One region of the Methylobacterium sp. WL8 genome, then DNA from elsewhere that is predicted to be linked to it. Evidence: predicted binding sites of a transcription regulator. Region 1 holds the regulator's gene; each other region holds the start of a gene.
The links. Region 1 encodes LexA, which represses DNA repair genes until DNA is damaged. Its sites were predicted from a motif close to TGTTCNNNNTGTGTTCNG; they were not measured.
Positions count from the first base shown of each region.

Region 2: a site for LexA is predicted at 1,406-1,423, ahead of ssb (single-stranded DNA-binding protein). Genes of this name have one in related genera too.
Region 3: a site for LexA is predicted at 3,924-3,941, ahead of FV234_RS15765 (DUF3072 domain-containing protein). Genes of this name have one in related genera too.

Region 1 covers NZ_VRVF01000002.1:57,990-68,404, forward strand. The annotation lists gene lpxA (acyl-ACP--UDP-N-acetylglucosamine O-acyltransferase) at 1-429, shown strand, start outside; gene lpxI (UDP-2,3-diacylglucosamine diphosphatase LpxI) at 438-1,319, shown strand; gene lpxB (lipid-A-disaccharide synthase) at 1,316-2,464, shown strand; gene gltA (citrate synthase) at 2,509-3,798, opposite strand; gene gltX (glutamate--tRNA ligase) at 4,007-5,434, opposite strand; gene FV234_RS01145 (ComEC/Rec2 family competence protein) at 5,678-8,011, shown strand; gene lexA (transcriptional repressor LexA) at 8,005-8,736, opposite strand; gene FV234_RS01155 (hydroxyacid dehydrogenase) at 8,900-9,838, opposite strand; gene FV234_RS01160 (response regulator) at 10,207-10,415, shown strand, end outside.
Region 2 covers NZ_VRVF01000025.1:48,147-58,561, forward strand. The annotation lists gene FV234_RS11330 (TadE family protein) at 1-315, opposite strand, end outside; gene ssb (single-stranded DNA-binding protein) at 710-1,264, opposite strand; gene FV234_RS11340 (NADP-dependent oxidoreductase) at 1,479-2,495, opposite strand; gene FV234_RS11345 (DUF4174 domain-containing protein) at 2,630-3,040, shown strand; gene FV234_RS11350 (hypothetical protein) at 3,104-3,595, opposite strand; gene FV234_RS11355 (phosphodiester glycosidase family protein) at 3,793-4,542, shown strand; gene FV234_RS11360 (cytochrome P450) at 4,499-5,947, opposite strand; gene fumC (class II fumarate hydratase) at 6,080-7,507, shown strand; gene FV234_RS11370 (DUF4169 family protein) at 7,536-7,727, shown strand; gene FV234_RS11375 (ribbon-helix-helix domain-containing protein) at 8,079-8,327, shown strand; gene FV234_RS11380 (AraC family transcriptional regulator) at 8,302-9,075, opposite strand; gene FV234_RS11385 (MBL fold metallo-hydrolase) at 9,156-10,136, shown strand; gene glcF (glycolate oxidase subunit GlcF) at 10,143-10,415, opposite strand, start outside.
Region 3 covers NZ_VRVF01000042.1:20,073-30,487, reverse strand. The annotation lists gene FV234_RS15785 (KUP/HAK/KT family potassium transporter) at 1-1,015, shown strand, start outside; gene FV234_RS15780 (response regulator) at 1,166-1,879, opposite strand; gene FV234_RS15775 (MarR family transcriptional regulator) at 1,879-2,322, opposite strand; gene FV234_RS15770 (branched-chain amino acid aminotransferase) at 2,637-3,524, shown strand; gene FV234_RS15765 (DUF3072 domain-containing protein) at 3,954-4,238, shown strand; gene FV234_RS15760 (Flp family type IVb pilin) at 4,575-4,784, shown strand; gene FV234_RS15755 (DUF937 domain-containing protein) at 4,884-5,660, opposite strand; gene FV234_RS15750 (MATE family efflux transporter) at 5,818-7,257, opposite strand; gene FV234_RS15745 (monovalent cation:proton antiporter-2 (CPA2) family protein) at 7,262-9,292, opposite strand; gene FV234_RS15740 (MCP four helix bundle domain-containing protein) at 9,604-10,415, shown strand, end outside.

The DNA.
Region 1 (10,415 bases):
GTGATCTTCTCGAACAACGTCATGCTCGCCGGCCATTGCAGCGTCGGCGACTACGCGATCCTCGGCGGCGGCGCCGCGGTGATCCAGTTCGCCCGCGTCGGCGCGCATGCTTTCGTCGGCGGTCTGTCGGCCCTGGAGAACGACTGCATCCCCTACGGCATGGCGCTCGGCAACCGCGCTTCGCTCTCGGGCCTCAACATCGTCGGCCTCCAGCGACGGGGCTTCGCCCGCGAAGACATCCATGCGCTGCGCCGCGCTTACCGTTCGCTCTTCGCGGCCGAGGGCACGCTGATGGAGCGGGTGGAAGACGTGGCTTCGGAGTTCGACAGCCACCCGGCGGTCCGCGAGATCCTCGATTTCATCCGCGCCGGCGGCAAGCGCTCGATCTGCACGCCGCGCGAGGCGCCGGCTCCCGTCGGCGGCGCCTGAGCCCGCCGATGTCGGCTCCTCGGGCCGCACGGCCGGACGCGAGGCTGGTGCTGGTCGCAGGCGCCGGGCGCCTGCCGGAACAGGTCGCCCACTCCCTCGATCGTGCCGGCCGCGCCTTCAAGGTGCTGGCGCTGCGCGGCTTCACCGACCACGCCCTGCGCGCGCGGGCCGACGCCACGGTCGACCTCCTCGACATCGGCGAGACCCTGCGCATCCTCGAAGGCTGGGGGCCGGCCACCGTCGTGCCGGCCGGCGGCGTCGCGCGGCCGAGCCCCGCCGCGATCCTCAACGCGGCCGCCGCCTTCCGCAACCGGGTCGCGCTCCGAAACCTCGCCGACGGCGGCGACGACCGGCTGCTGCGCGGCGCCCTCGCGCTGCTGGAGGAGAACGGCCACACCGTCTGCGGCGTCCACGAGGTCGCTCCCGACCTGCTGAGCCCCGCCGGCACGATCGGCGGCCACCGGCCGGACGCGGCGGGTGAGGCCTCCATCGCGACCGGCCGGGCGGTGCTGGCCGCGCTCTCGTCCTTCGATGTCGGCCAAGCGGTGGTGGTGGCGGCCGACCGGGTGCTCGCGGTCGAGGGGCCGGAGGGCACCGACCGCATGCTCGCCCGCGCCCGCGCGCTCGCACGGAAGCCTTGGGATCTGTTGCCCTGGGGCCGCATGCGGTCGCTGCCTGCGACCGTCCTGGTGAAGTGCGCCAAGGACGGCCAGGACTTGCGCATCGACTTGCCGGCGATCGGCCCGCGGACCGTCCGCAACGCGGCCGCCGCCGGCTGCGTCGGCCTCGCGGTCGAGGCTGGCCGCACCCTGTTGATCGACCGCCCGGAAACGATCGCCGAGGCCGACCGGCTCGGCCTCTTCCTGATCGGCATCGGAGTCGGCCCATGAAGATCTGGCTCGTGGCGGGCGAGGATTCCGGCGACCAGCTCGGCGCCAAGCTGATGGCGTCGCTGCGCGAGGCCGCGCCCGGCCCGGTAACCTTCGGCGGCGTCGGCGGGGAGGCGATGACGGCGCGGGGGCTGACCTCGCTCTTCCCCCTCGATGACGTGGCGGTGATGGGCTACCTGCCGGTGCTGGCGCGCCTACGCACGCTGCTGCGCCGCATCCGCCAGACCGTGGACGACGTGGTCGCCAACCGCCCAGACGTGCTCGTCATCATCGACAGCCCCGGCTTCACCCACGCGGTCGCCTCGCGCGTGCGCAAGCGCGCCCCGGAGATCCCGATCGTCGACTACGTCTCGCCGAGCGTGTGGGCGTGGCGGCCGTGGCGGGCGGCCTCGATGCGAGGGTTCGTCGATCACGTGCTGGCGCTGCTGCCGTTCGAGCCGGCGGCGCACCTACGGCTGAACGGGCCGCCCTGCACCTATGTCGGCCACCCCCTGATCGAGCGGTTCTCGGAGCTGCGGCCGGACGCGTCGGACGCCGCCCTGCGGGAGGCCGTGCCGTGGCGCGTGGTGGTGCTGCCGGGCTCTCGCCGCTCCGAGATCGAGCGGCTGATGCCGGTCTTCGGCCGGACGTTGGCGCGGCTGGCGCGGGACGTCGGCCCGATCGAGGCGGTGCTGCCCGCGGTCACCCGGCACCGCGCCCTGATCGAGCGCATGGCGAACGCCTGGGACGCGCCCGTGCGCATCGTCGCGGGCGAGGGCGCGAAGTACGCCGCCTTCCGCCAGGCGCGGGCCGCGCTCGCCGCCTCCGGCACGGTGACGCTGGAACTCGCGCTGGCGGGGGTGCCTATGGTGGTGGCCTACAAGGTCTCGCGGGTGGAGGAAGCGGTGGCCCGGCGCCTGATCCAGGTGCCGACCATCGTGCTGCCGAACCTGATCCTGTCGGAGAACGCCATGCCGGAATTCGTTCAGGCGGAATGCACGGAGGACCGCCTCGCGGCGGCGCTCGCCCCCCTCGTCACCGGCGGCACCGCGCGCGACCGCCAGGTGGCGGCCCTGAAGCGCATCGACGGCCTGATGCGGCTCCCCGGCGACGAGGCGCCGAGCCGCAGCGCGGCGCGGGTGGTTCTGGCTGCGATCAAGGGCTGAGCGTCTCATCCCTCCCCCGCAGAGGGGGGAGGGTAGACCAGCCGTCAGCCGCGCTCGTTGATGCCGACGTAGTCGCGCTTGGTCGGGCCGACGTAGAGCTGGCGCGGGCGGCCGATCTTCTGCGAGGGGTCCTCGATCATCTCGGCCCATTGCGCGATCCAGCCGACGGTGCGCGCCACCGCGAACAGCACCGTGAACATGTCGGTCGGGAAGCCCATCGCCTTCAGGGTGATGCCCGAGTAGAAGTCGATGTTCGGGTAAAGCTTCTTCTCGATGAAGTACTCGTCCTTGAGCGCGATCTCCTCGAGCTTCATCGCGACCTCAAGCAGCGGATCGTCGTTCTTGCCGAGTTCCTTCAGCACCTCGTGGGTGGTCTTCTGCATGATCCGCGCGCGCGGGTCGTAGTTCTTGTACACCCGGTGGCCGAAGCCCATCAGGCGGAACGGGTCGTTCTTGTCCTTGGCCTTGGCGACGTACTGATCGACGCGGTCCGGCGTGCCGATCTCCATCAGCATCTTCAAGGCCGCCTCGTTGGCGCCGCCATGCGCCGGCCCCCACAGGCAGGCGACGCCGGCCGCGATGCAGGCGAACGGGTTCGCGCCCGACGAGCCCGCGAGCCGCACCGTCGAGGTCGAGGCGTTCTGCTCGTGGTCGGCGTGCAGGATGAAGATCTTGTCCAGGGCCTTCGAAAAGATCGGGTTAACCTGGTAGTCCTCGCACGGGACGGCGTAGCACATCCGCAGGAAATTCGAGGTGTAGTCGAGATCGTTCTTCGGATACACGAACGGCTGGCCGATCGAGTATTTGTAGGCCATCGCCGCCAGCGTAGGCATCTTGGCGATCATGCGCATCGACGCGATCATGCGCTGGCTCTCGTCCGTGATGTCGGTCGAGTCGTGGTAGAAGGCCGAGAGCGCGCCGACGGAGGCGACCATCACCGCCATCGGGTGCGCGTCGCGGCGGAAGCCGGTGAAGAACCGGTTCATCTGGTCGTGCACCATGGTGTGGCGCGTGACGCGGTAGTCGAAGTCGGCCTTCTGACCCGGCGTCGGCAGCTCGCCGAACAGCATCAGGTAACAGGTCTCGAGGAAGTCCCCCTGCTCGGCGAGCTGCTCGATCGGGTAGCCGCGATAGAGCAGCACGCCCTCGTCGCCGTCGATGTAGGTGATCTTCGATTCGCACGAGGCGGTCGAGGTGAAGCCGGGATCGAAGGTGAAGGCGCCGGTCTGCGCGTAGAGCTTGCCGATGTCGACGACGTCGGGGCCGATCGTACCGCTCTTGACCGGCAGAGAGACCTCTTTGCCGTCCACGGTGATGGTGCTGGCTGCGCTCATGGAACGTGGACCCTTTCCTGGCAACGAATCGGTGCCGGCCCAAGGCTCGGCTCCGCGCCGCCCTGGACCCGAAGTCACCTGCATTTTGCTGCAGGTGCTCACAGGCCCACCGGTTAGCGGATCGGCCGGGCGCCAGCAACGGCGCGGATGACAACCACGCCCCGACGCCAAGCGAAAACCGGGCCGCGCGTGCGATGCGGCAAACCGCTCAGCTTTTCGTGATCCGGTCGGCGAGCCGGGCGAGGCTTTCCTCGCGGCCGAGGACCGCCATCACGTCGAACAGCGGCGGCGAGGTGGTGCGGCCGGTGAGCGCCGCCCGCAGCGGCTGCGCCACCTGCCCGAGCTTCAGCCCCTCGGTCTCGGCGAAGAGCCGCACCGCGGCTTCCGTCGCGGCGGCGCTCCACTCGGGCAGGGCCTCGAGCGCCGGCAGGATCGCGGCGAGGCGTGCGCGGGCCTCGTCGGTGAGGAGGGCGGCGGCCTTCTCGTCCGGTACCAGCGGACGCGCGGCGGTCAGGTAGTAGGCGCTGTCGAGCAGCTCGATCAGGGTCTTGGCCCGCTCCTTCAGCCCCGGCATCGCCGCGACGAGCTTTTCGCGCAGGTCCGGCGCGAGGGGGGCGACGAGGCCGCGCTCCGGGCCGACGTTCGGCAGGATGCGCTCGATCGCGTCGACCAGGTCCCCATCCGCTGCGCCGCGGATGTAGAGGCCGTTGAGGTTCTCGAGCTTGGCGAAGTCGAACCGCGCCGGCGAGCGGCCGATCGCCTTGAGGTCGAAGGCCGCCACCATCTCCTCGGTGGAGAACACCTCCTGGTCGCCGTGGCTCCAGCCGAGGCGGACGAGGTAGTTGCGGAGCGCCGCCGGCAGGTAGCCGAGGTCGCGGTAGGCGTCGACGCCGAGCGCGCCGTGGCGCTTGGACAGCTTGGCCCCGTCGGCCCCGTGGATCAGCGGGATGTGCGCCATCCGCGGCACCTCCCAGCCCAGCGCTGCAAAGATCTGGCTCTGGCGGGCCGCGTTGGTGAGGTGGTCGTCGCCGCGGATCACCTGGGTCACGCCCATGTCGTGGTCGTCGACGACGACGGCGAGCATATAGGTCGGGTTGCCGTCCGAGCGCAGCAGTACGAGGTCGTCGAGGTCGCGGTTGGCCCAGGTGACGCGGCCCTGCACCGCGTCGTCCACCACCGTCTCGCCCTCGCTCGGGGCGCGCAGCCGGATCACCGGCTTCACCCCCGCCGGCGCGTCGGACGGGTCGCGGTCGCGCCAGCGCCCGTCGTAGCGCAGCGGCTTGCCGGCGGCCCGCGCCTGCTCACGCATCTGCGTCAGCTCGTCCTGCGTCGCGTAGCAGCGATAGGCGTTGCCCGAGGCCAGCAGATTCTCGGCGACCTCGCGGTGGCGCTCGGCGCGGGCGTACTGGAACACCACGTCGCCGTCCCAGTCGAGCCCGAGCCAGCGCATCCCGTCGAGGATGGCGTCGATCGCCCCTTGCGTCGATCGCTCGCGGTCGGTGTCCTCGATCCGCAGCAGCATCCGGCCGCCCATCCGGCGGGCGTAGAGCCAGTTGAACAGCGCAGTGCGGGCACCGCCGATATGGAGGTAGCCCGTGGGCGAGGGCGCGAAGCGCGTGACGACGGCTGACGACATCGGACGATGGATCTTCTGGTGAAGGGGCGAGGAGCACTCTGGTCGTGGCGCGGATCGACCGATCCGGTTGCGCGCGTCTAGATCGCTCCGCGGCGAAGGGAAAGGCGGTTCGGCGTCCGCGACGACGCACGCAAAGCTGGGGACCTGCACCGGAACCCGGTTCGGACGGCTCTAGCACGCCCGCGCGGATGCGTTAACAATCCGCGACGGCGCAGCGGCCTCGCGCCGGCCGGTGTGCCGATCATGGCGCGGGACATCGTACGATCGACGGGACGGGCCGTCGCTGGACCGGCTCTCGGGCGCTTCCTCGCGCCCGCCGTGCTCGGGCCGGCTTTGCGCGGCTGGGTCATCAGCGGCCTTGTGATCGAGGCCGAGCAGCGCCGGCTGTTCCCCTGGCTCGCGGTCGCCTTCGGCGCCGGCATCCTTGTGTTCTTCACCGCCACCGACGGGATGCCCGCGCTCTGGGCCCCCCTCGCTGCGACGGCGGCCTGCGCCGCGACCCTGCCGTTCCTCGGTGGTCGGCCGGTGGCTTTGGCGATTGCGCTCGGGCTTGCCGCAGCGCTCCTCGGGTTCTCGGCGAGCGCCCTGCGGGTGTCGCGAGTGGCCGCGCCCGTGCTGAACCGCACGATGATCGCGCCGCTCGAAGGGCTGATCGAGTCGCTGGAGGAGCGGGAGGAGGGCGCCCGCGTCGTGGTCCGGGTCGCGAGCCTCGGCACGATGGCGGCGGCCGAGCGCCCGGTCCGCGTGCGCGTCTCGTTCAAGAAGGCGCCGCCCTTGCGCCCGGGCGACTTCATCGCCGCCACCGCCCGCCTGCTGCCGCCCCCGGAGGCGGCGCGGCCGGGCGGCTACGACTTCGCCCGCGACGCCTACTTCCGCGGCATCGGCGCGGTCGGGTCCTTGTTGGGAAAGATCGCGGTGAAGCCGCCGCCGGAGCCGGTGCCGTGGTCGCTCCGCCTTGCGGCTGCGGTGGACGACGCCCGAAACGCGCTCACCCGCCGGATCACCGACGCCAACGGCGGCCAGGCCGGCGCGGTGGCGGCCGCCCTCGTGACCGGCAAGCGCGGGCTGATCGCGCCGGCGACCAACGACACCTTGCGGGCGGCCGGAATTTATCACGTCGTTTCTATCTCTGGACTCCACATGGTGCTGGCCGCCGGCGTCGTGTTCTGGCTCGTGCGGGCCGGGCTCGCGCTGGTGCCGTTCCTCGCGCTGGCCTGGCCGATCAAGAAGATCGCCGCGGCGCTGGCGATGGTCGGCGTCACCGCCTACTGCGTCTTCTCCGGCTGGGACATCGCCGCCGAGCGCTCCCTCGTCATGACCCTGATCATGCTCGGCGCGATCCTGGTCGACCGCCCGGCGTTGAGCATGCGCAACCTCGCCCTCGCCGCGCTCATCGCGCTGGCGCACGAGCCGGAGGGGCTGCTCGGCCCGAGCTTCCAGATGTCGTTTGGGGCGGTGGCCGGCCTCATCGCCTGCGCCCGGCTGATCGACGGGCGCCTGTTCCGCCGCGATGGCGCCGGGCGGATCGGCCGGCTGATCGCCCTGGGGCTGACGACGGTCGTCGGCACGCTCGGCACGACGCTGGTGGCCCAGGTCGCCACCGCACCCTTCGCGACCTACCACTTCCAGACGGTGCAGCCTTTCGGGCTGATCGGTAACGCGCTCACGCTGCCGCTGGTCTCGCTCGCGGTGATGCCGGCGGCGGTGCTCGGCATCGTCGCCTACCCGTTCGCCCTCGATCAGCCGGTCTGGTGGCTGATGGGCCTGGCAGTGCGGGGGATGCTGACGATCTCCGGCTGGATCGAGGGGCTCGGTCGCGCCAACGTGGTGGTGCCGGCTTTCGGCACCGGCGCGCTCGGGTGCCTCGCCGCGGCGCTTCTGCTCGCGACGCTGCCGGTCTCGCGCCTGCGCTGGCTTGCCTTGCCGCCCGCCTTGCTCGGGCTAGGCCTCGCGACGGCGCCGGCCCGCTTCGACATCTACGTCGATCGCCAGGGCAGCGGTGCCGCGGTGCGCCGGATCGACGGCAGCCTCGTCGCCCTCGGCAAGCCGTCGAACTTCGTGCTGGAGCAATGGCTGAAGGCCGACGGCGACGGCCGGACCGGCGCGCAGGCGACCGGTGGTCCCACCTGCGACCGGATTGGGTGCGTCCTGCGGCTCGCCGACGGCCGCGCGGTGGCCCTTCTGAAGGACCGCCGCGGCTTCGCCCAGGATTGCGCCAACGCCGCGGTGTTGATCACGCCGCTCTCCGCGCCGCCCAGCTGCGCCGCAGCCCTCGTCATCGATCGCGCCTACCTCGCCGCCCACGGCGCGGTTGCGATCCGCCTGCAGCCGGACGGCTTCACGGTGAGTCGGACCCGCGAGCCGGGGCGGACGCTGCCGTGGCGACCGGCCCAAGCCCGCGTGCCGGCCAAGCCAGCCGACCAGCCGGTGCCACAATCGCCTTTACCCGGCGAGATCAAGCCGAAGTACGTACCTTTCCAGGGCATGGCGCCGCCGAATCCGCGGACCGAACCGGCGCCCGACGACCCGGTCGCGGACGGCACCGACGCCGAGATGCCGGCGGAGACGCTTCAGTAACGGCGGACGAGGCTGACCAACCGCCCCTGGATCTGGACGCGATCCGGCCCGAGCACGCGGGTTTCGTAGGCGGGGTTGGCCGCTTCCAGTGCGATCGACGAGCCGCGCCGGCGCAGGCGCTTCAGCGTCGCCTCCTCATCGTCGATCAGCGCGACGATGATGTCGCCGGTGTTGGCGGTGTCCTGCTTGCGGATCACCACGAGGTCGCCGTCGAGGATGCCGGCCTCGACCATCGAATCGCCGCGGACCTCCAGTGCGTAGTGCTCGCCGCCGGCGAGGAAGTCCGGCGACATGGTGATCGCGTGGCTCTGGTTCTGGATCGCAGAGATCGGAGTTCCGGCGGCGATCCGGCCCATCACCGGGATCGACACGGAGCGACCGCTGTCATCGACCATCTGCGTCGTCGGCCGAGGCGGCACCGCCTTGGCGCGCCCGCCCTCCACCACGCTCGGGGTGAAGCGGCGTGGCGCGGGCGCCGCCACCGGAGCGGGCGCCGCCATGCGGCCGGCGCCGTCGGGCATCCGCAGGACCTCGATCGCCCGGGCGCGGTTGGGAAGCCGGCGCAGGAAGCCGCGCTCCTCGAGGGCGGTGATCAGCCGATGGATGCCCGATTTCGACTTGAGGTCGAGGGCGTCCTTCATCTCGTCGAACGAGGGCGGGACGCCGTCCTCGCGCATCCGCTCATCAATGAATCGCAGGAGATCCAGCTGTTTACGGGTCAGCATTGGCGAGCTCGCGAGAAAGTGCGGCCGCACGAAGGTGAAGCCGCAGAAACAAAACACGAACACGTTAAACGTTCGTCAAGTGTTCCGCAAGGGTTCTTGTCGCGACGCGCTGCGCGGACAGACGAATTCGTTACGCGACGGTGCCAGCGCGGCAAGGCGAGGTTCAGCCCTCCAGGCTTCGCCGCACGGCGCGGGCCGTGACGGCGGAGACGCGCACGTTCGATTCCTGCGTCACGCCCGCGATGTGCGGCGTCAGGATCAGGTTCGGCACGTCGGCGAACAGTGCCCCGCCCATAGCATCCAGCGGCTCCTCCGCGAACACGTCCAGCGCCGCCCCGCCGAGATGGCCCGACCGGAGCGCGTCGACGACTGCGCGCTCGTCCACCACGCCCCCGCGGGCGGCGTTGATCAGGATCGCGCCCGGCGGCATCCGGGTGATCGCGTCGGAGCCGATCATCCCCCGCGTCGCCTCGGTGAGCGGCACGTGCAGGGAGAGCACGTCGCTCGATGCGATCAGCGCGTCGAGCTCGGCACGCGTCACCGAGCCGTGGGCCGGGCGCCACGCGGTGTCCTCGGGCGTCAGGTACGGGTCGAAGGCCGAGACCGCCATGTCGAGCGCCGCGGCGCGCCGGGCGGTCTCGCGGGCGATGGCACCGAAGCCGACGAGGCCGAGGCGCTTGCCGGCGATCTCGCGCCCCATCGACGCGTTGCGCGGCCACGCCCCCGCCGCCACCTGCGCGCTGGCACCGTAGGCGCCGCGCAGCAGCAGCAGGGCCGTGCCGATCACGTACTCGGCCACCGCGCCGTCGTTGGCGCCGGTCGCGGGATGGACCGCGATCCCGCGGGCGGCGCAGGCCGGCAGGTCGATGTTGTCGAGGCCGACGCCGAGGCGGCCCACCACCTTGAGGTCGGGAGCCGCTGCCAGCAGGTCGCCGCGCACCTGCGTGCGGTTGCGGACGATCAGCCCCGCCGCCTCTTGGAGCGCCGCGCGCAGGGCGTCGGGCCGGTCGACGAGGGTCGGATCGTAGAGCGTCTCGAACCCGGCGAGCTCCGCCCGGATCGCGGCCTCGTCCATGAACTCGCTGATGACGACCTTGAGCATCGCGTGCCGATCCTGTTTCGCGCGGCGGCCGAGCCTCCCCCGCGGGCGTTCCCGTCGGGCGCCGTGCCCGCCTGCGGGGCCGTCATCCTGCGTTGGGACGCATCGGTAAAGGCCGCGCCGGCTCATCGCGAGGGAACGGGCGGGGCGACGCGGTGCCGTTTGGGCTCGGACGGCATTCGTGTCCCGCACATCAGTATTCGGGCGTCGCCGCCCCGGGCGGCGCTGGACCGGCGCGTGATTAACCGCTTCGCAAGGCAAACCGGCTTAGGTTTGGACCCATGAGGTGCGGCCGGCGGCGGCGCCTTTCGACAATGCGTGACCGACGCCGACCCGAGCCGGCGATTCGGAGACACCGGAGCAGTTTCACCATGGCCCTCGACCTCAGCATGCCGATCCTGGTCGTCGACGACTACCAGACGATGGTCCGCATCATCCGCAACCTCCTGAAGCAGCTCGGCTTCGAGGAGGTCGACGACGCCTCCGATGGCACGGCCGCCCTGGCGCGCCTCAAGGGCCGCAAGTACGGCCTGGTCATCTCCGACTGGAACATGGAGCCGATGACCGGCTACGAGCTGCT
Region 2 (10,415 bases), on a different contig from region 1:
CGACGCGACCGACACGTCGATCTTCACGCTGGAACAGTCGAACAGCGTCATCGTCCGGTTCGCACCGGTGCCGCACATCGCGTCGTTGAGCTTCTGCAGCAGGATCGCCGGGCTGCTCGTGGCGGCGTTGGCGATCTGGAACTGCCCGGTGAACAGGCTGCGCACCGCGTTCTGAACGGTGCGGTCGAAGTTCTGCCCGGCCCAGATCACGAAAGCGATCTGGACGATCGCGCCGACCAGCGCGAGGAACGGAAGCGCCACCAGGGCGAACTCGAGCGCCGCGGCGCCCTCTGTGGCGGCGGCGAACGAACGCAAGCGCGGCGGGCGAATGGGACGGGTGAAGCGTCGCGGCATGTCACCGGGGGCGGCTAGAATACATCATCCAGACGCTTGCCAGCCAGATCTAAACCAAACGCAAATGTGCAGACTCAACCCTAGATAACATCTTCTGGCATCAGATTGCCAGTGACACACCCCCCGGTTGCAGACTCAGGTGATAGGCTTAGGACAAAAGGACTGATTTTGCAGAAGAGCATTTGGATCTAGCCGAAACACCGGCCGATCGCGGAAATTAGACTTCTCCGGGTCTAGGCGGATCAGGTGACGATCTCGCCAAAGCTCATGAAAATGGCCCCGGATGGGACATCCGAGGCCGTCAAATTTTCGAGATCGGATCGTTCGCGAAGCCCGAGGCGACCGCGCCCGGGCCCTAGAACGGGATGTCGTCGTCGAGGTCGTAGTTGCCCCGCGAGCCGCCACCACCGCCGCCGCCGGACGGCGCCGGGGGCTGACGACGCTCGCTGCCGCCCTGGGCACGGCCGCCGCCGTATTCGCCACCGCCACCGCCACCGCCGCCGCGGCTGACCTGGCCGCCGCCCTCGTCGTCGGCACCCATCTCGCCGCCGCCGCCGCCGCGGCCGTCGAGGATCGTCATCTCACCGCGGAAGCGCTGCAGCACCACCTCGGTGGTGTACTTCTCGACCCCGGAATTGTCGGTCCACTTCCGGGTCTGGAGCTGGCCCTCGATGTAGACCTTCGAGCCCTTGCGCAGGTATTGCTCGGCCACGCGGGCGAGGTTCTCGTTGTAGATCACGACCGAGTGCCACTCGGTCTTCTCCTTGCGCTCGCCCGACGCCTTGTCCTTCCACGACTCGGAGGTCGCGAGGCGCAGGTTGACCACCGGGTCGCCGGAGCCGAGGCGGCGCGTCTCGGGATCGCGCCCGAGGTTGCCCACCAGAATGACCTTGTTGACGCTGCCCGCCATCGCTCTCTCCTTCGCCGTCGGATCTCACAGGGTCCGGTCTCACCGAGCCCGCGTGCGCCCTTCATGGGCCTCGGACCGGCCCCCGGCAACCGCTTGAGGGGCGCTTGTCCCCATCGTGCACACGCGCCGCCGGCACGATCATGTTCTATCTTTGTTCCCAACCGGCGGCAACTCGGCGCCGCGCGGACACGGCGCCGGATGCAAGCCTTCGCGCTCAGGCGACGTGGACGACGAGCTTGCCGAAGTTGCGGCCCTTGAGCAGGCCGATGAACGCCTCCGGGGCGTTCTCCAGCCCCTCGACGACGTCCTCGCGATACGTCACCGACCCGTCCGCGATCCAGCCGCCGACCTCGCGCTCGAACGCGTCGATGTGGCTGGCGAAGTCCCAGACGATGAAGCCCTGCATCCGCAGGCGCTTGGTCAACACCGCGCGCATCAGGAGCGGCGAGCGGTCGGGACCGGGCGGCAGCTCCGTGGCGTTGTAGGCGGCGACGAGCCCGCAGACCGGCATGCGCGAGAAGTCGTTGAGCAGCGGCAGCACCGCATCGAACACCGCGCCGCCGACGTTCTCGAAGTAGACGTCGATGCCGTTCGGGCAGGCGGCGGCCAGCGCGCCGGGTAGGTCGTCGGAGCGGTGATCGACCGCGGCGTCGAAGCCGAGCTCGCGAGTGAGGTAGGCGCACTTCTCGGGGCCGCCGGCGATGCCGACCGCGCGTGCGCCCTTGATCCGGGCGATCTGCCCGACGAGGGAGCCCACCGGCCCGGCGGCGGCAGCGACGACGACGGTCTCGTTGGGCTTCGGCTCGCCGATGTTGAGGAGGCCGGTATAGGCGGTCATGCCGGGCATACCGAGGACGCCGAGCGCCGTCGTCGGCGGCGCCACCGCGGGGTCGACCTTGCGCAGGCCCTTGCCGTCGGACACCGAATAGTCCTGCCAGCCGCCGAAGGCCTGGACCAGGGTTCCGACGGGGAAGTCCGGGTGCTCGGAGCGCATCACCTCGCTCACCGTCCCGCCGGTCATCGGCTCGCCGATGCCGACCGGCGCGGCGTAGGATTTCGCTGCGCTCATCCGGCCGCGCATGTAGGGGTCGAGAGAGAGCCAGCGCGTGCGCAGCAGGATCTCGCCGTCGCGCGGGGTCGGGACGACGGCCTCCTCGAGGCGGAAGTTCTGCAGGGTCGGCTCGCCGTGCGGGCGCGCGGCGAGGACGATGCGGCGGTTCTTGGCGGCCATGCCGTGTCTCCTTGGGATGGAGGGATCGAGGCTCGTTCGAACGCTCATGTCGCAGCCGTGGCCGCCGATGTCACCGGCTGGCCTGATCCGCGTTTCCCGTTCGAACCATCCCGTTTAGGGGAATAAGGACCATCATGCGCGTCGGATCCGGTGTCGCCCTCGCCATCGCGTTCGCAGCCTTCGCCGGACCCGGCGCGGCGGCCCAGGACCCGCTCGCGCGCTATCGCCAGGTCTCGCGGGTGCTCGTCCTGTCGGCGCCGGATGCGGGAGACCGCCGGCTCGTCGCGCAGCGCGCGACGATCGCCGCGGCGCGCGCAGGTCTCAGCGAGCGGGACCTCGTCGTGGTCGAGGCGGTCGGCGGAGGCGGCGACGCAGAAGCGATCCGGCGGCGGCTAGGCCTGCCGGCCGACGCGTTTCGCGCGGTGCTCGTCGGCAAGGACGGGGGCGTGAAAATCACCGAGCCCGAACCGATCGCGCCGCAGCGCCTGTTCTCGACCATCGACGCCATGCCGATGCGGAGGGACGAGATGCGGCGGCAACGCTGAGCGGAAAATGAAAAAGGGCTGCCCGCAGGCAGCCCCCTTCTTCGTCACGATCGGACGCGCCGCTCAGTAGCAGCGCTCGATCAGCACGCGGCGGTAACCGTAAGGCGTCCAGCGCACCCGCGGGACGGTCACGCACTCGCCGCCGTAGCCGTAGCCGCCGTAGGCCGCCGGGGCGTAGCCATAGCCGTAACCCGGGTAGCCGTAGCCGCCATACCCGCCGTAGAGACCGCCGGCCGCCAGGCCGACGCCGACGCCGAGCCCAAGCCCGCCGAGCCCGTACCCGAGACCACGGCCGTAGCCGTAGCCACGATACCCGCCGTAACCGCCGCGGTAGCCACCGAACCCACCGCGGTAGCCGCCGAAGCCGCCCCGGTACCCACCGAAGCCCGCACCACGGAACCCACCACCGAAGCCGCCGCCCCGGAAGCCGCCGAAGCCGCCCCCGTGGAAACCACCGCCATGGAACCCACCGCCGAACCCGCGCGCTTCGGCCGAGGCCGGAAGGTAGGCGAGAGCCCCGACCATCAGCGTCGAGGCAAGAAGAAGACGCTTCATCTCATCAGCTCCAGAAGAGTCGTGTCCTTGACCCCCGTCACATCGAGAACGCCCAGCCGCCGACTTCGGTTCACGCTGCGACATCGGCGATCGACGCCCGGGCTTCGGGGTCCGGGCCGCTTGAAAACCGTCGCATTCTGAGGTGAGGAGGCGTGCGGCGGCCCCTTCAAGGGCTCGCGCGCGGTCAGGACCTCACGATGATGTTACGCCTTACCAAAGCTGCGGTCCTCGCGCTGATCGCAGTCTCGGCCGGCGGCGCCCACGCGGAGACGGCGCCGAATGAGACGTGCCGCCCTGTCCAGGCGCAGGGCGACAGCTTCACCGTATGCACCGTCGACCTCCGCCGCCAGCGGGTGCGCCTGTTCTGGCTCGGCGCGGACGGGTTGCCGTATTCCTCGCTCTCGACGCTTGCCGAGAAGCAGGGTCCGCGCCTCAGCTTCGCGATGAACGCCGGCATGTACGACAAGGGTCAGGCGCCGGTCGGGCTCTACGTCGAGGACGGGCGGGAAATGAAGGGCGTCTCGACCGCGAACGGGCCGGGCAACTTCCACCTCAAGCCCAACGGTGTGTTCTACGTGAAGGGCGAGCGCGCAGGCGTGCTCGACACCGGCCATTACCTCAAGGCCCGCATGAAGCCCGACTTCGCGACGCAATCCGGCCCGATGCTGGTGATCGACGGCCAGATCCATCCCAAGATCTCCGCCGACGGGCCGAGCCTGAAGATCCGCAACGGCGTGGGCGTCCGCGACGACGGACGGGTGGCGGTGTTCGCGATCTCGGAGCACCCCGTCACCTTCGGCGCCTTCGCCCGGTTGTTCCGGGACGACCTCGGCTGCCGCAACGCCCTGTTCCTCGACGGCAGCGTGTCGAGCCTCTACGCGCCTGCGCTGAAGCGCAACGACCTCAGCCGCCCGCTCGGGCCGATGGTCGGGGCCGTGCCGCGCTAAGAGGCGTCTGCCCCCGGCGGGTCGCATCCATGCGCAGGCCGTGCTCGGGACGCAGCGTCACCCGGTGCAGCGGCGTCATCGGCGGATGGTCGTCCGGCATCCGGAACCGGACCGCGCGGACGACGTGGGCTAGCACGATCACCGCCTCCTGCACCGAGAAGCTCTGGCCGATGCAGACGCGCGGGCCGGCCCCGAACGGCAGGTAGGCGAAGCGCGGGATCGCGTCGCGGTTCGCCCCGAGGAACCGCTCCGGCACGAAGGCGTCCGGGTCGTCCCACAGGGTGCGGTGCCGATGCAGCACGTAGGGCGCCACAAGCACCATCGACCCGCGCGGCACCTTGATGCGGCCGAGGCGGTCGTCGCGGATCGCTTGGCGGCTGAGAAACGGCACCGGCGGGAACAGCCGCATCGCCTCTTCCATCACCGCCTTGGCGAAGGGCAGCGTGTCGAGGGCGAAATCGCCCTCGCCCGCCGCGTCGACCTCCGCCTCCAGCCGCTCCCGCGCCGCGTCGTCCTTCGCCAGGCAGTACAGCGCCCAGGTCAGGGCGTTCGCCGTGGTCTCGTGGCCGGCGGCGATGAAGGTGATGATGTTGGCCTGCACCTCCAGGTCGGTGAGGCCCTTGCCGGTCTCCGGGTCCTGAGCCGCGAGCAGCAGCGTCATCAGGTCCTGCGGCGCGCCGCCGGCGGCGACCTGGGCCTTGCGCCTTGCGATCAGCGCCTCGACCACCTCGGCGAAGTAGCGCCCGGCCGGCCGCGCCCGCAGCCGGCCGAGCCGCGGCACGAAGTCGGGCACGCCGAACACGTCGAGGGGATCGATCGGCCCGACCGCCTCGAGGAAGCGCGTGATCGCGCGCCCGAGGGCGTCGGGATCGCCGGGCAGGCCTTGCGTGAAGATCGTCCGCTCCAGCACGTCGAGGGTGACGCGGGTCATCTCCAGCGCGACGTCGACCCGGGTGCCGTCCCGCCGGGCCAGGCGCCGCGCGAGCTTGGCGCCGGACGCGTTCATCGCATCCGAGAAGCCCTGCACCGTGCGGGCCGAGAAGATCGGCGCCAGCGTCCGCCGCTGCAACTTCCATGCGTCGCCCTCGGCGCTGAGCAGGCCGTTGCCGAGACCGGGGGCGAGCACGCGGCGCTGCAGGTCGTCCTTGCGGTAGTTGCCGACGTTCTCAACCAGCAGGTAGCGGATCAGGGCCGGGTCGCTGACCACGGTGATGCGGCCCATGGCGCCGTCGCCGGCCACCACGGGCGCGGTGAAGTGATCCTCCATCCAGGTGGTGATCGGGTTCTGCCGCGCCGCCTTGAGGAACGCGAACAGGCCCATCGCCGTGCGGCGCGGCGCCGGCACGGGCGGCCGGAAGCGGGCCACCGCCGACGCCGGCGTGTCGATCGCGATCGTCGCCGTCATCGACGCCATCCTTGTTCGCCGGGCGGGGAACAGCCCGCCGCGTTTGTCGAGGCGCGGCCGGAAAAGCACCTTCGCGATTTGCCGCCGCCTGTCGTAGGTAGGCTTCGCATTGCACCAAACGTAGGGGCCACGATGTCGCCGCAGCAGACCGAGACCGAGACTCGGACCGCCACCCGCACGGAATCCGACACCTTCGGGCCGATCGAGGTCCCGGCGCACCGGTATTGGGGCGCGCAGACCCAGCGCTCGATCCAGAACTTCAAGATCGGCACCGAGCACATGCCGGCGCCGCTCGTCCACGCGCTCGGCCTGGTCAAGCAGTCAGCCGCCCTGGTGAACCAGGATCTCGGCGGCCTCGACCCGAAGGTGGCCGAGGCCATCGCCGCGTCGGCGGCCGAGGTGGTGGACGGCCGCCACGACGACGAGTTCCCCCTGGTGGTCTGGCAGACGGGCTCGGGCACGCAGTCGAACATGAACGCCAACGAAGTGATCGCGAGCCTCGCCAACGAGCGGCTCGGCGGCCAGCGTGGCGGCAAGTCGCCGGTGCATCCCAACGACCACTGCAACCGCGGCCAGTCCTCGAACGACGTGTTCCCGACGGCGATGCACATCGCGGTCTCGCGCGAGATCACCGGCCGCCTGATGCCGGCGCTGACCCACCTTCATGCGGCGCTCGACGCGAAGGAGAAGGACTTCGAATCGATCGTCAAGATCGGCCGCACCCACCTGCAGGACGCGACCCCGGTCTCCCTCGGCCAGGAATTCTCCGGCTATGCCGCGCAGGTCGCGCTCGGCGGCTCGCGCATCGCGGCGACGCTGCCCGGCGTGCTGGCGCTGGCGCAGGGCGGCACGGCGGTGGGCACCGGCCTCAACGCGCATCCCGAATTCGCCGAGCGTTTCGCCGCCAAGGTCGCCGAGCTGACCGGCCTGCCCTTCACCTCGGCCGCCAACAAGTTCGAGGCGCTGGCGACCCACGACGCCCTGGTTTTCACCCAAGGGGCGCTCTCGGCGCTGGCCGCCGGCCTGTTCAAGATCGCGCAGGACATCCGCCTGCTGGCATCCGGCCCGCGCTCGGGCCTGGGCGAGCTGTCGCTGCCGGAGAACGAGCCGGGCTCGTCGATCATGCCGGGCAAGGTCAACCCGACCCAGTGCGAGGCGCTGACGATGGTCTGCGCCCAGGTGATCGGCAACGGCACCACGGTGAGCTTCGCCGGCAGCCAGGGCAACTTCGAGCTCAACGTGTTCAAGCCGGTGATCGCCAACGCGGTGCTGCAGTCGATCCGCCTGCTCGCCGACGCGGCGGTCAGCTTCACCGACAACTGCGTCGTCGGCATCAAGGCCAACGAGGACCGGATCGCCGACCTGATGAGCCGCTCGCTCATGCTGGTGACCGCGCTCGCCCCCTCGATCGGCTACGACAAGGCGGCCGAGATCGCCAAGACCGCGCACAAGCGCGGCACCACCCTGAAGGAGGAGGCGCTGCGCCTCGGCTACGTCACCGAGGCCGAGTTCGAGCGCGTGGTGCGGCCCGAGACCATGCTGGCCCCGAGCGCCGAGTAGGCGCCCGCTCGAACGGGAGATCGACGCGATGGCCGAGATCATCAACCTGCGCCAGGCCCGCAAGGCGCGCCTGCGGGTCGAGAAGGACGCCAAGGCGGAGGACAACCGCATCGCCTTCGGCCGCCCGAAGAAGGCCCGGACCCTGCAGGAGCGCAAGACAGCCATCGAGGTGGCCCGCCACGAGGGCCACAAGCTCGTCGGGCCGGATTCGGACACGTGACGCGGTGCCCCTTCTCGACCTCTGTGCGAGCGACAGGATTCGCACATCGCTGCTTCTGGCGTTTCGATCTGCGCGCATCCCCTCGCCCCGCTTGCGGGGAGAGGGACGCGACGACCTCGCCGTCGTCGCGGCGAGGCGGCAGCCGACGGTGAGGGGGCCGATCCGGAGGAGGCTTTTCCGTTCGCGCCCCCTCACCGTCGCTCTGGCTTCGCCGACGCTAGCCGGCTGCATGACAAGGTGCAGCCGGGCCTCTGCCCGTACGCGGGGAGAGGAGAACCCGCGCGTCATCAGATGCCGTGACGAAATGGACGACTACCGTTTCCCGTGCGCTGGACGGAGAAGGCGCGCCCGATGACCATCACCAAGCGCTCGGTGATGATCGCCGGCCACCGCACCAGCGTGTCCCTGGAGGACCCGTTCTGGGCGGCTTTGGGCGAGATCGCAGCGGCGCGCGAAAAGTCCGTCCAGGCGCTGATCGGCGCGATCGACGCGGAGCGGAACGGTCAGAACCTGTCCTCGGCGATCCGGGTCTTCGTGCTGGCGGCGTATCGCGAGCCGGCGGACGGACCGGTCGTCAACGCCGGATGTCGCGAAGGCTGAGCGAGGCGGGGGCGCCGAAGGTCCGCCTGAAATCGTCGGCGAAATGGGCCTGGTCGGCGAAGCCGGCCGCATGCGCGGCGCCGGTGAAGTTGTTGCCGTCGATCACCGCACCGATCGCCCGGCGCATCCGCAGCCAGCCCCGATAGCGCCGGAACGGCACCCCGACGGCGTCGGTGAACAGGTGCTGGAACCGCGAGGCCGACAGGCCGACCGAGGCCGCGAGCGCTCCGACCGACGGCGTCGCGTCGGGCTCGGCGAGCAGGCGGCGGATCGCCCGCGCGATCCGCCCGTCGATCCGCGGCTCCGGCTGCCGCCCCGCGAACGCGAGGAGGTCGGCGAGCGCCGGCCCGGCGGCGGAGGCGCCGTCGCGGTGCTCGAACAGGTCGCGCAGCGGCGTCGTCTCGCCGGCGGCGCCCAGGAGCGCGCCCGCGATCTCGCGGGTGCCGTGCAGGAGCGGCGTCAGCGCCTCGACCCCGAAGCGGTCCGGCTCGAGGTAGAGCACGCCGAGCGGGTCGCCGCCGAGGTCGAGTTCGTGCACGCACCCGGCCGGGATCATCGCCGTGCGGCAGGTGGTCCAGTCCTGCGCGCCGACGCGCAGGCGGAAGTCGCCGTAGAGCCCCGCGAGGAAGACCGGCGCGCCGTGCTGGTGCCCGGCATTGTAGCGCAACGGCCCGGCGAAGAAGGTCGTCGCGCCGGCCACGTGCCAGAGCGGTCGCAACGGCCCGTCGTCGGCAGCACGTTCGTACAAGCGCCCGATCCCCCGCAGCCGGTAGGCCTTCGCCCACGCCGCGCAGTCTGCGGCCTCACGCGGGCGAAGGGAATGATTCGATGATCGAACGGACGCGTCGACAACTCGCCGCGACCGGCCTCGCCGCCTTGGTCGCCCCGGCGCTGTTGCCTCGGTCGGCGCGGTCCGAACCGCTCGGCCCGGCCGCGTCGGCGCAGTACCGCTTCGCGCTCGGCGCCTTTCGCGTGACGATGCTGCTCGATGCCGCCGGGATGATCGACGGCCCCTGGCCGATCGTCGGCGAGGACCGCCCCAGGGGCGAGGTCGAGGCCCTGATGCGCGCCAACCGCCTGCCGCCCGATCGCTTCCAGCCGGGCTTCACCCCGGTGCTGATCGAGACCGGGCGCGAGACCATCCTGTTCGACACCGGCAACGGCGCGGTCGGCTTCGTGCCGCCGCCGGCCGGCGGACGTCTGGTCGAGCGGCTGCGCGCGGCCGGCACCGCGCCGGAGGCGATCGACGTCGTCGTCCTCAGCCATTGCCACACCGACCACATCGGCGGGCTGATGCGCAACGGGCACCCGACCTTCCCCAACGCGCGCCTCGTCGTCGGCGCGGTCGAGTACGATTTCTGGACCAAACCCGAGCGCCTCGCGTCGGAGCCGTCGGGCAACGAGCACGCCTCGGCGCTGGTGTTCCGCGCCCACCTCCTGCCGCTGGCCGCATGGACGCGCTTCGTGGCGGCCGGCGACGAGATCGTTCCCGGCATCCACGCGCTCGCGGCCTACGGGCACACGCCCGGCCACCTCGCCTTCCACGTCGAGAGCGCGGGGCGGCGGATGCTGATTTGGGGCGATTGCGCCCACCACGAGGTCGCCTCGCTCGCCGAGCCGGGCTGGCACGCCCTGTTCGACATGGACAAGGGACAGGGCGCGGCCACGCGGCGTCGGATCTACGACATGGCGGCGAACGGCGACATCGTGGTCGCCGGCTACCATACGTCGTTCCCGTCGCTCGGCTACGTCGCGCCGAGCGGCGCAGGCTATCGCTGGATCCCGGTCACCTACCAGCTCGAACCGTGAGGCCGGTCACTCGGCTGCTTGCAGCACCGGCTCGGCCGTCGCCTTGAGCGCCGCCGGCCGCGGGCCGCCGGTGGCCCAATCCAGCAGTTCCACCGTGTGGACGATCGGGATCGCGGTGCCCTTCCCGATCTGCGTGGCGCAGCCGATGTTGCCGGTGGCGATCACGTCGGGGCGCATCCGCTCGATGTTGGCGACCTTGCGCGCCCGGAGCTTGCCGGCGAGTTCCGGCTGCAGGATGTTGTAGGTGCCGGCCGAGCCGCAGCAGATGTGGCCCTCGGG
Region 3 (10,415 bases), on a different contig from region 1:
CATCGCCTCGCAGGCGGTGATCTCGGGCGTGTATTCGCTGACGCAGCAGGCGATCCAGCTCGGCTTCATGCCGACGATGCGGGTGGTCCACACCGACCGGGACGAGCGCGGGCAGATCTACGTGCCGGCGGTGAACTGGCTGCTCGCGCTGGCCACCCTCGTGGCCGTCGTCGTGTTCGGCTCCTCCGATGCGCTGGCCGGCGCCTACGGCATCGCCGTCTCGGCGCTGATGGGCATCACCACGCTGCTCGCTGCGCTGATCGCCCTGCGCTGGGGCTACAGCCTGGCCGCGGTGCTCGCGGTCAACGGCTTCTTCCTGGCCATCGACCTCGTGTTCCTGGCGGCCAACAGCACGAAGCTGCTCGAGGGCGGCTGGTTCCCGCTGGTTCTCGCCTTCACGGTGGCCTTCCTGATGCTGACCTGGATGAAGGGCAACCGGGTGCTGGAGGCGGTGCGCGAGCCTCTGCGCCAGAAGGAGTCCGCGTTCCTCGCCCGCCTCGCCTCGCATCCTCCGGTGACGCTGCCCGGCACCGCCGCCTTCCTGTCGGCGGCGAGCGAGGGCATCCCGATGGCGCTCGGGCGCCTGGTGGAGCGCAGTCGCTGCCTGCACGAGCGCATCCTCCTCATCACCGTGATCTACGAGGAGGAGCCGATCGTGCCGGCCACGCAGCGTGCGCAGGTGACCCTGGTGGCCTCGGGCATCCGCAAGGCGATCTCGCAATACACCCCCGGCATGGAGCGCGTGGTGCTGCATTACGGCTTCATGCAGACGGCCTCGATCCCGGAAGGGCTGCAATGCGCGGTGGCCAGCGGACTGCTGCCGGCGGAGTTCATCGAGGACATCACCTACTTCGTCGGCCACGAGGCGATCATCCCCTCGCCCACCAACCCCGGCATGTACAGCTGGCGCGAGGGCCTCTACGCCTTCATGAAGCGCAACGCCGAGCGAACCGGCGCGCATTTCGGGCTGCCGACGCGACAGGTGGTCGAGGTGGGGACCGAGATCGAGATTTGAGGGGCGGGACCGCGCGGGAAGCGCCGACCGGCTCCCTCTCCCAGGGGGAGAGGGTTGGGGTGAGGGGCGTGACCTAACCGGAAAGCTCACGCCCCTCATCCTGTCCTTCTCCCCCTGGGAGAAGGAACCCGCGCCCGATCCGGAATCGCCTCAATCCACCGCGAGCCGATAGCCCACGCCGCGCACGGTCTGCAGGAAGGTCGGGTTGGCCGGGTCGACCTCGGTCTTGCGGCGCAGGCGGTTGATCTGCACGTCGATGGTGCGCTCGGCGGCCAGCCCCCCGGCGCCGGCCAGCGCCTCGCGCTCGACGTTGGCGCCGTGCGCGCCGGCCAGGATCGTCAGGATCTCGCGCTCGCGCTCGGTGATGCGGATCATCTCGTCCTCGCGCCTCAGCTCGCCGCGCTCGATCCGGTAGGAGAACGGCCCGAACGTCACCACGTCGCCGGTGCCGGTGTCGCGGCGGGGGCCGGACGCCCGGTTGATGATGTTGGTGAGCCGGAGCGTCAGCTCCCGCGGCTCGAACGGTTTCGGCAGGTAGTCGTCGGCGCCGATCTCCAGCCCCATCACCCGGTCGTTCGGGTTGGAGCGGGCGGTGAGCATCAGGATCGGAACGCGCGAGGTCTCGCGCACGCTGCGGGCGTAGGCGAAGCCGTCCTCGCCCGGCATCATCACGTCGAGCACCATCGCGTCGAAGACCAGGCTCTGGGCCTTGGCCCGCGCCTCCGCGGCGCTGGCGGCGGCGGTGACCCGGAACCCCTGCTCGGCGAGGTAGCGGGCGAGCAGCTCGCGCAGGCGCCGGTCGTCGTCGACCACGAGGACGTGCGGCGCGCCGTCGGAGAGCTCGGTGCGGGCGTGGGCGGCCATCAGGCGGCCCCGCCGCCGCGACGCGCCATCAGGCGGCGGACGACCGCGCGCTCGTCGGGTTCGATCATCGCCATCAGGAAGCTCTCGGGGGCGGCGGCGTCCTCGGGCGAGGCCAGCGCCCGCGCCAGGCGCCGCGCCTGCACGCGGGTGAGGTCGGCGGCCAGGCGCTGGCCGCTCTCGGTGCAGGTGAGCAGACGCTGGCGCCGGTCGCTCGTGCCCGGGCGCTGGGCGACGTAGCCCTGGCCGATCAGGTCCTTCAGCACCCGGTTCAGGCTCTGCTTGGTGATGCGCAGGATGTCGAGCAGCTCGGCGATGGTCAGGCCGGGATAGCGATCGACGAAGTGCAGCACCCGGTGGTGCGCCCGGCCGAAGCCGTACTCGGCCAGGATCCGGTCCGGGTCTCCGACGAAGTCGCGATAGGCGAAGAACAGCAGCTCGATCAGGTCGTCGCTGCTGCAGGCGGCCGGCGCAGCGGCGGCGTCGTGCTCGCGGGCGGCCGGCGCGCCGGATTCGTCGCGTTCGCGGAGGGCGGGGGATGTCACGTGCGGCCCGTGTCCCGTTGCGGCGCGAAAGGCAGGAAGGACGGTCGGCGTCGGAGGGGGCGACGCCGAAGCGATATACGTCAGTGTCGTTGACATATTCCAGGCCGGTTGATACCCGTCAACCCCGCTCGAGCCGCCGTGGTGCGGCCCGCCGACATCGTCCCCGCCGAAGTGCCCGTGCCTACGGGCCGCGACGATTTCCAGGAAGACCCCCCATGTCCGTGATCCCGTTCGACGAGCGCGAGGGCACCATCTGGTTCGACGGCGCCATGGTGCCGTGGCGGGACGCCAAGATCCACGTGCTGAGCCACGGCCTGCATTACGGCTCGTCGGTGTTCGAGGGCGAGCGCGCCTACGGCGGCGTGATCTTCAAGAGCCTCGCCCACGCCGAGCGCCTGCGCCGCTCCGCCGAGCTGCTCGACTTCGCCGTGCCCTATTCCGCCGCCGAGATCGTCGCGGCCAAGGAGGCTGTGCTGAAGGTCAGCGGCCTCCAGGACGCCTACCTCCGCCCGGTCGCGTGGCGCGGCTCGGAGATGATGGGCGTCTCGGCGCAGGGCAACACCATCCACCTGGCGATCGCCGCCTGGGAATGGCCGAGCTACTTCGACGCCGCCACCAAGATGAAGGGCATCCGCCTCGACATCGCCGACTACCGCCGGCCCGATCCCCGCACCGCCCCCTGCGCCTCGAAGGCGGCGGGCCTGTACATGATCTGCACGATCTCCAAGCACCGGGCCGAGAACAAGGGCTACGCCGACGCGCTGATGCTCGACTTCGAGGACAACGTCGCCGAGTGCACCGGCGCCAACGTGTTCTTCATCCGCGACGGGGCGATCCACACCCCCACCGCCGACCGCTTCCTCAACGGCATCACCCGTCAGACGGTGATGGATCTGGCCCGCCGCCGCGGCATCGCGGTGACCGAGCGCCGCATCCGTCCCGAGGAGATGGCCGATTTTTCGGAGTGCTTCATCACCGGCTCGGCCGCGGAGGTCACGCCGGTGGCCGAGATCGGTCCCTACCGCTTCGTGCCCGGCGCCATCACCCAGACGCTGATGGACGATTACCTCGCCGAGGTGCAGCCTCAAGCCCGAGCAGCTTGAGCGGGGAAGAAGCTCGAGCGGCCCGAGGGGAAGAACCGCGCGAGCGGCTTGAGTGGGAAGGCACGGCGGTCCGATGGGGCCGCCGTTTTCGTCTCGTCCCACCCGCGCTTCATCCCTCGTGCCGGTGAGGCGCGGGTTCCCTCTTCCGTTCGGGAGAGGGGTCCGCGCCAGCGCCTCCACCGATCCGTCCGGGGCCATTTGCGGAAGACGTGTGAACACGACAGCTCGCACGGCGTTCGGGTTGTTTCGTGAGGCGACCGCGATGATGCGCGGCATGGGGCCCGGCCGACCAAATGCGCCCGCTCGACACGCCTTCGCGCGGAAAGCTGCGGGCCGGACATCCTATCCCCAGGCGGTTCCCGCCAGCGAGGAACCGTGGCGGTCCGGGCTGCGTTCTAACGGAACATTCCAAGAACGCATGAGTGCCCGATGACCAAGGCCGCCGCCAAGTCCGATGCGAAGTCCAGCCCCAAGGCTGACACCCAGTCTGCCTCGAACGAGAACCCCAAGACCGACCCGAAAGACGTGTCGAACCAGATCAAGGATCCCGATCAGTGGACCACCGGCGGCGAGCCGATGACCGGCGCGCAGGCCTCCTACCTCAAGACCCTGTCCGAGGAGACCAAGGAGCCCGAGGCGTTCGATCCCGACCTCGACAAGGCCGAGGCCTCCAAGCGCATCGACGCCCTGCGCAAGGAAGCCGGCCACGGCTGAGCGGGCAGGGACGCCTGACGACGCGGTGCGGCGCTTGGCGGATATCCAAGAGCATCCCCTCACTCCAACCCTCTCCCGTACGGGAGAGGGAGCCTCGTGGTGCTTCGCGCGACGCGTCCGGTGATGGGGGGAGCCGACCTGGAGGAACCTGACGGAATGGTGAGAGAGCGGAACCCGCAGGGCGTTCGGGGACGCTCCGCGCTCGGCGGCATTCGCCGTTTATTCCTAAAATCTTATCTTGCTCAGGCCGGTTGCCGGCGATGGGTTTAAAACATCGGCAAGGTGGCGTGCGTTAGGATCGTGTCAGGCCGGTTCGGCGAAGGAAAGCGATCATCAATGTCGGGGCCGGTCGTCGAAATGCGGGAGAGGGCCGAGGCCGCCTCTCCGATACGCCGCTTCGCCGCCGACGTGCGCGGTGCGACGAGCATCGAGTACGCCCTGATCGCCGGATTCGTCTTCCTGGTCGCGGTCGGCAGCATCCGCCTCTACGCCTCCAGGGTCGGCCAAGTCTACGCGACCATCGGCAACACCATCAGCCAGAACTGAGCCTCTCCGGGACGCGAAAACGCTCTCGGCCACCGTGTACGCGCATTGCCTTCACGCGAGCCGGCAGCCACCGCGCTCGACCATGTTCTCATGCCGCCTTCACCGCGCGCCCGGCGGCCCCTTGCGCGGCCTGTGCGAGGCGTCCGGGGATTCGGGCGCGTGCCGGGCTTTGAGGTCGGCGCCGGCTTTCGTTGCGCCCGCCTTGGCCGGATCGGCCTCGGTCCAGAACGCCTCGAACAGACCCTGCATCGCCCGCACGTTCTGCTCCTGGACCTCGGCGCCGGTCTTCAGCATCTGCTCGAACATGCCGGGCGTCGCGTCGGCCTCCGGCTTCGGCGCGGCCCGGGCAGCCTGCGGCTTTGCCGGCTGAGGTCTGGCCGGCTGCGGTTTGGTCGCCTCCTGGGCGGGCACGAAGGCCTTCATCATCTCGGCCCAGCCCGGTGCGACCGCAAAGGGCGAGGGCGCCGGGGCGGGCGCCGCCTTGGCCTCCGGAGCCTGCTGGTTCAGCAGCATGTGGACGATGCTCGCCACCACCGCGCCGGCCATCATCGGCAGCATCTGGCGCAGCACCTGCGAGCCGACGCCGCTCGCCGACGAGGCCTGCTGCAGGATCGCCTGGGTCAGGGCGGGCGAGCCGAACATCTGCCCGAGCATGCTTTCGGCCGGGCTCGCGGCGGGCCGTGCACCGCCCATCCCGAACATCTGCGACAGGCCGGTCGGGTCGGGCATGGCGCTGCGCTGCAGCCCCAGCGCGAAGGCCGGCATCAGGGCCTCCATGGCCCTGCGCGTCTGCTCGGGGGTGAGGCCGAACTGCTGCGCGACATTCTGCATCCCGGCGCCGTTTTGGGCCTGAAGCATGTCGAGCGGGTTGAACATCGCGCACGGCCTTGGTCTGTTCGTCACGCGACATCCCACTTCGGGCCGCGCGGACGAAGTCTAGACCCTTATCGACGCCGCTGACCAGTTGCCGGCGCGGGGTCCGGTCGCGGGGCGGGACGATCGGGCCGCGCATCCACCGCGGATCGCGTGAAAACTAGACCAGCGCGCCGCCCTGCGCGGGCCCCGCGGCCATCGCCGCCTCGGGATCGGGCGCGCGCACGGGCGCGACGGCGTCGCGCTCGAGCAGCGTCACGGTGCGGACGGCCATGAGGATGCCGGCCACGCCGAAGGCGAGGGAGCCGATTCCGACGCCGGCGAGGACGCCGCGCGGGCCGTACAACGCGGCGCCCGCGAGCGCCGGCGGCATCGTGCCCAGGGTCGCCCGGCCCCAGTTGAGCAGGGTCGAGCGGAACGGGAAGCCGAGGTTGTTGAACGAGGCGTTGGCGAGGAACAGCAGCCCGTTGAAGAACCACACCCCGCCGCTGACGAAGCAGAAGAACCCGAACAGGTCGGCGGCCACCCCGTCGAGTTCGAACAGCCGCATCAGCGGGCCGCGGGCGAGCACCAGGGCCGCCCAGACGATCGCGCTGTAGAGAAACGTGACCAGTGCCCCGTCGCGAAGCACGCCGCGCATCCGGTCGAAGCGGCCGGCGCCCCAGTTCTGTCCGAGGATCGGCCCGATCGAGCCCGACAGCGCGAACAGCCCGCCGAAAGCAACCGGCGTCAGGCGGTCGATCACCACGTTGGCCGCCACCGCCACCGCGCCGTATCGGGCGAGCACGTGGGCGAGGAAGGCGCTGGCCACCGAGGGCGCGAGGTTGGTGAGCACCGCCGGCAAGGCGATCTTGAACACCAGCGACGCGTCGGCGAGCGTCTCGGCGAGGCGCGGGGCGGCGAGCATCCGGTGCTGCCGCACCCCGTGCCAGCCGACCAGCGCGAAGGTGGCGCGCGCCACGCAGGTGGTGATCGCCGCCCCGTCGACCCCGAGCCCGGCCCCGAAGATCAGCAGCGGATCGAGGCCCACCGTCACCAGTGCGCCGCCCAGCGTCACGAACATCGCCTGGCGCGCCGCGCCCACCGCCCGCAGCAGGCCCGAGAACATCATGCCGGGGCCCATCAGCACGTTGGAGGGCAGGGCGATCCAGAGGAAGCGCTCGGCCACCCGCAGCGTCTCGCCCTCCGCCCCGATCGCCCGCAGCAGTGGGTCCGAGAGCGGCAGCAGGAGCGCGACGAGGAGGGCGGAAGCCGCGATCCCGAGCAGCGTCGCCGAGGTCGCGATCCGCCGCGCGCCCGCGCCGTCGCCAGCGCCGATCGCGCGGCTGACCAGCGCGCCGGCGGCGATCATCAGCCCGATGTTGATCGCGATGGCGAAGAACTGGACGATCGCGGCGAAGCCCACCGCGGCGGTGAGGTTGGTGTCGCCGAGCTTCGACACGTAGAGCAGCGATAACAGGTCGACGACGAACACCGCCATCAGCCCGATCGAGCCGGTCGCGCTCATCACCACCACGTGGCGCAAGATCGAGCCGGTGACGAAGCGCCCGGATTCGGGTGCCGGCGGGCCCGCTTCCCCCGTGGAGGGGGGAGGGACCAGGGTCTCACCGCTCACCGTTCTGAACCTCCATCGCCGGGGTCCGGAGCGCGCGTTCGGCCTGAGCCTCCGCCTCCGCGCGGGCGTCGGCCTCGGCCTGCGCCTCGGCTTCGGCCTCGCGCTCGGCCCGGGCCTCGGCGGTCTCCGTCGGCGGGCGGTCGAGCATGCGGCCGGCGGCTTCGCGGCGGTCGTTGCCGATGATGTCGCGGGTCTCGGCGCTGAGCGCGCGGGCGGGGCGCTGCGGGGCGGTGAGCGGCTCGGGCTTCATCTCGGCCACCCCGATGCCGCGCATCCAGCCGCCGCCCTCGGGCAACGCGCCGGCCTGCTGCAGCACGAGGCGGGCGACGTCGCGCTTGCGGACGTCCTCGACCCGCGCCGCGGCGTCGGCGGAGGACAGCCCGAGGCCCTCCAGGGTGGCGCGGCCGAAGGCGAGGGCGGATTCGGCGGTCTCGCGGACGACGTAGTCCACGTCGCGGTTCATCAGCTCCACGGCGTGCATCCGGTCGTAGGCGCGGACGTAGGTGCGCACCGACTCGAACTCCTCGTGGACGATGTCGACGATCTTCAGGCTCGCCTCCGCGTCGTCGAGGCACAGGCAGACGAGGTCGACCCGGCCGATGCCGGCGGCGCGCAGCACGTCGAGGCGCGTGCCGTCGCCGTAGTAGATCCGGAAGCCGAAGCGCGAGGCCGAACGGATCTGCTCCACGTCCTTGTCGATCACGGTCACGCCGACGCCCTCGGCGAGCAGAACCTGCGTCAGGATCTGCCCGAACCGGCCGAAGCCGATCACCAGCACGCGCGCCTCCGCGCTCTCGACCACGTCCGTCGCCGGCAGCGCCTCGCCGCCGCGGCGGGCGCGGACGACGTCGAGGGCCTTGTCGAGGCCCTTGGCCGCCACCGGGCCGATCAGCATCGTGAGCGCGGCCAGCGCCACCGCGAAGCGCGTCGCGGTGGCGTCGGTGAGCCCCAGGGAGCCCGCGAGCGGCAGCAGCACGAAGGCGAACTCGCCGGCCGGCGCCAGGATCGCGGCGCCGCGCACCGCGTCGAGCCAGGTCGAGCCGAACAGGCGGAACAGCCCGGCCACGAGGGCGACCTTGACCAGGATCGCGGCCAGCGTCGCCCCGAACAGGAGCGGCCAGACCGCGCGCACCAGCTCCCCGTCGATCGACATGCCGACGCTCATGAAGAACAGGCCGAGCAGCATGCCGCGGAACGGCTCGATGTCGGCCTCGAGCTGGTGGCGGAAGTTCGATTCCGAGAGCAGGATGCCGGCCAGGAACGCGCCCATCGCCATCGACAGGCCGACCTCCTGCATCAGCAGCGCGGTGCCGAGCACCACCAGGAGTGCGGCCGCCGTCATCACCTCGCGGGCGCCGCTCGCGGCGAGCAGGCGGAAGAACCGGTTCAGGCCGTAGCGGCCGACGAGCACGACGGCGACGATCGCCGCCAGCGCCTTGCCCGTGGAGAGTGCGGCGTCCCCGAGCCAGGGCGCGCCGCTGCCGCCGCCGGCGGACGCCAGCAGCGGCATCACCGCGAGGATGCCGACGACCGCGATGTCCTGGAACAGCAGCACCGCGAAGGCGCGGCTGCCGTAGGCGGTGCCGAGGTCGCCGCGCTCCTCCAGCAGCTGCAGCGCCACCGCGGTGGCCGAGAGCGCGAGCGTGATGCCGATGATCCCGCTGGCGCTGGGCGCCGCGCCGAACAGCACGCCGAGGCCCCCGAGCACGATCGCGCAGACGACGAGCTGCGCCGTGCCGAGCCCGAAGATGTCGCGGCGCATCGAGACGAGCTGCGACAGATGCAGCTCCAGCCCGACGATGAACAGCAGCAGCACCACGCCGATCTCGGCGACGCTCGCCGCCGTCTCCGGCTCGGCGATCAGCGACAGGCCGGACGGGCCGATCAGAACGCCGGCCACGAGGTAGCCGAGCACCGCGCTCTGCCCCAGCAGCCGGAAGATCGGCACGCCGATCACCGCCGCCGACAGGAACGTCAGCACCGGCGGCAGGAAGCTCGCATGTTCGGCCGGGCTCGCCATGAAGTGCCTGATCGCGAGGACGGGAGGTCTTGGGTGGGAGGTCTTGGACTAGACGTCCTGCCCTTACCGCGGTCGGCGCGGAGGCGCGAGGGCTTTGCGCGTGCCGTTCGTCACCCGGCCGGCCCACGGCGCGGCGTTGCGGGGGCGACGGCGCGACCTTAGAGGCGGGCGCTGCGCGGAATCCCGTCCCTGCGGCGCAGCTGCAGTTTGCGGTTGAACTTTTGTATTCGTTAACGCTGCGCCCCTAGACCTGAGGAGGGCAATGTTCGGGGGAGCATGATCCGCTGAAGACAATATTCCCGGAGTCCGTCGTGTCGCTGAAAATCCTCTCGATCCGTGCCAAGCTCGTCGCCGCCTTCGCGACGTTGACCGCGTTCCTGCTCGGGCTCGGCATGCTCGGCCTCGTCGGCGTCTCGAGCGTCAACGGGCTGCTGGTGGACGTGCAGACGAACTGGCTGCCGAGCGTGCGGGATGCCGGCGTCGTCGACGCCCTGACCGGCCGCTACACCACCAGCCTGCTGCGCCACATGCTGACGACCGAGCCGAAGGCGCTGGCCGCGATCGATGCCGACATCGCCCAGCGCAACCAGACGATCGACGCGGCGATCGCGACCTACGCGCGCAACATCACCTCCCCCGAGGAGCGGGCGCTTTACGAGGCCTTCGTGCGGGACTGGCGCGCCTTCACGGCGACCGAGGCCCCGATCCTCGCCCACTCGCGCGCCGGCGAGAAGGCCGAGGCGCTGGCGGTGTACCAGTCGAAGGGGATCGAGACCCGCCGCAAGGCCTCGATCACGCTGGAGAAGATCATCGCGCTCAACGCCGAGGGCGCGGCGCGGGCGGAGGCCGCCGCCGTGGTCTCCGTCGAGCGCACCCGGTTCTGGATCGTGGCCGCCCTCGGGGCGGCTCTGGCCCTCGCGGTCGCGATGGCGGTGCTGCTGACCGTCGGCGTCGGGCGCGGGATCGACCGCGTCGTGCGGCCGATGCAGGCCCTGGCCGAGGGCGACCTCGGCGTGGCGATCCCGCTCCAGGGCACCCGCACCGAGATGGGTCGCGTCGCCGACGCGGTGCAGGTGTTCAAGGACGCGCTGCTGCGGATGCGCGCGCTGGAGGCCGACACCGC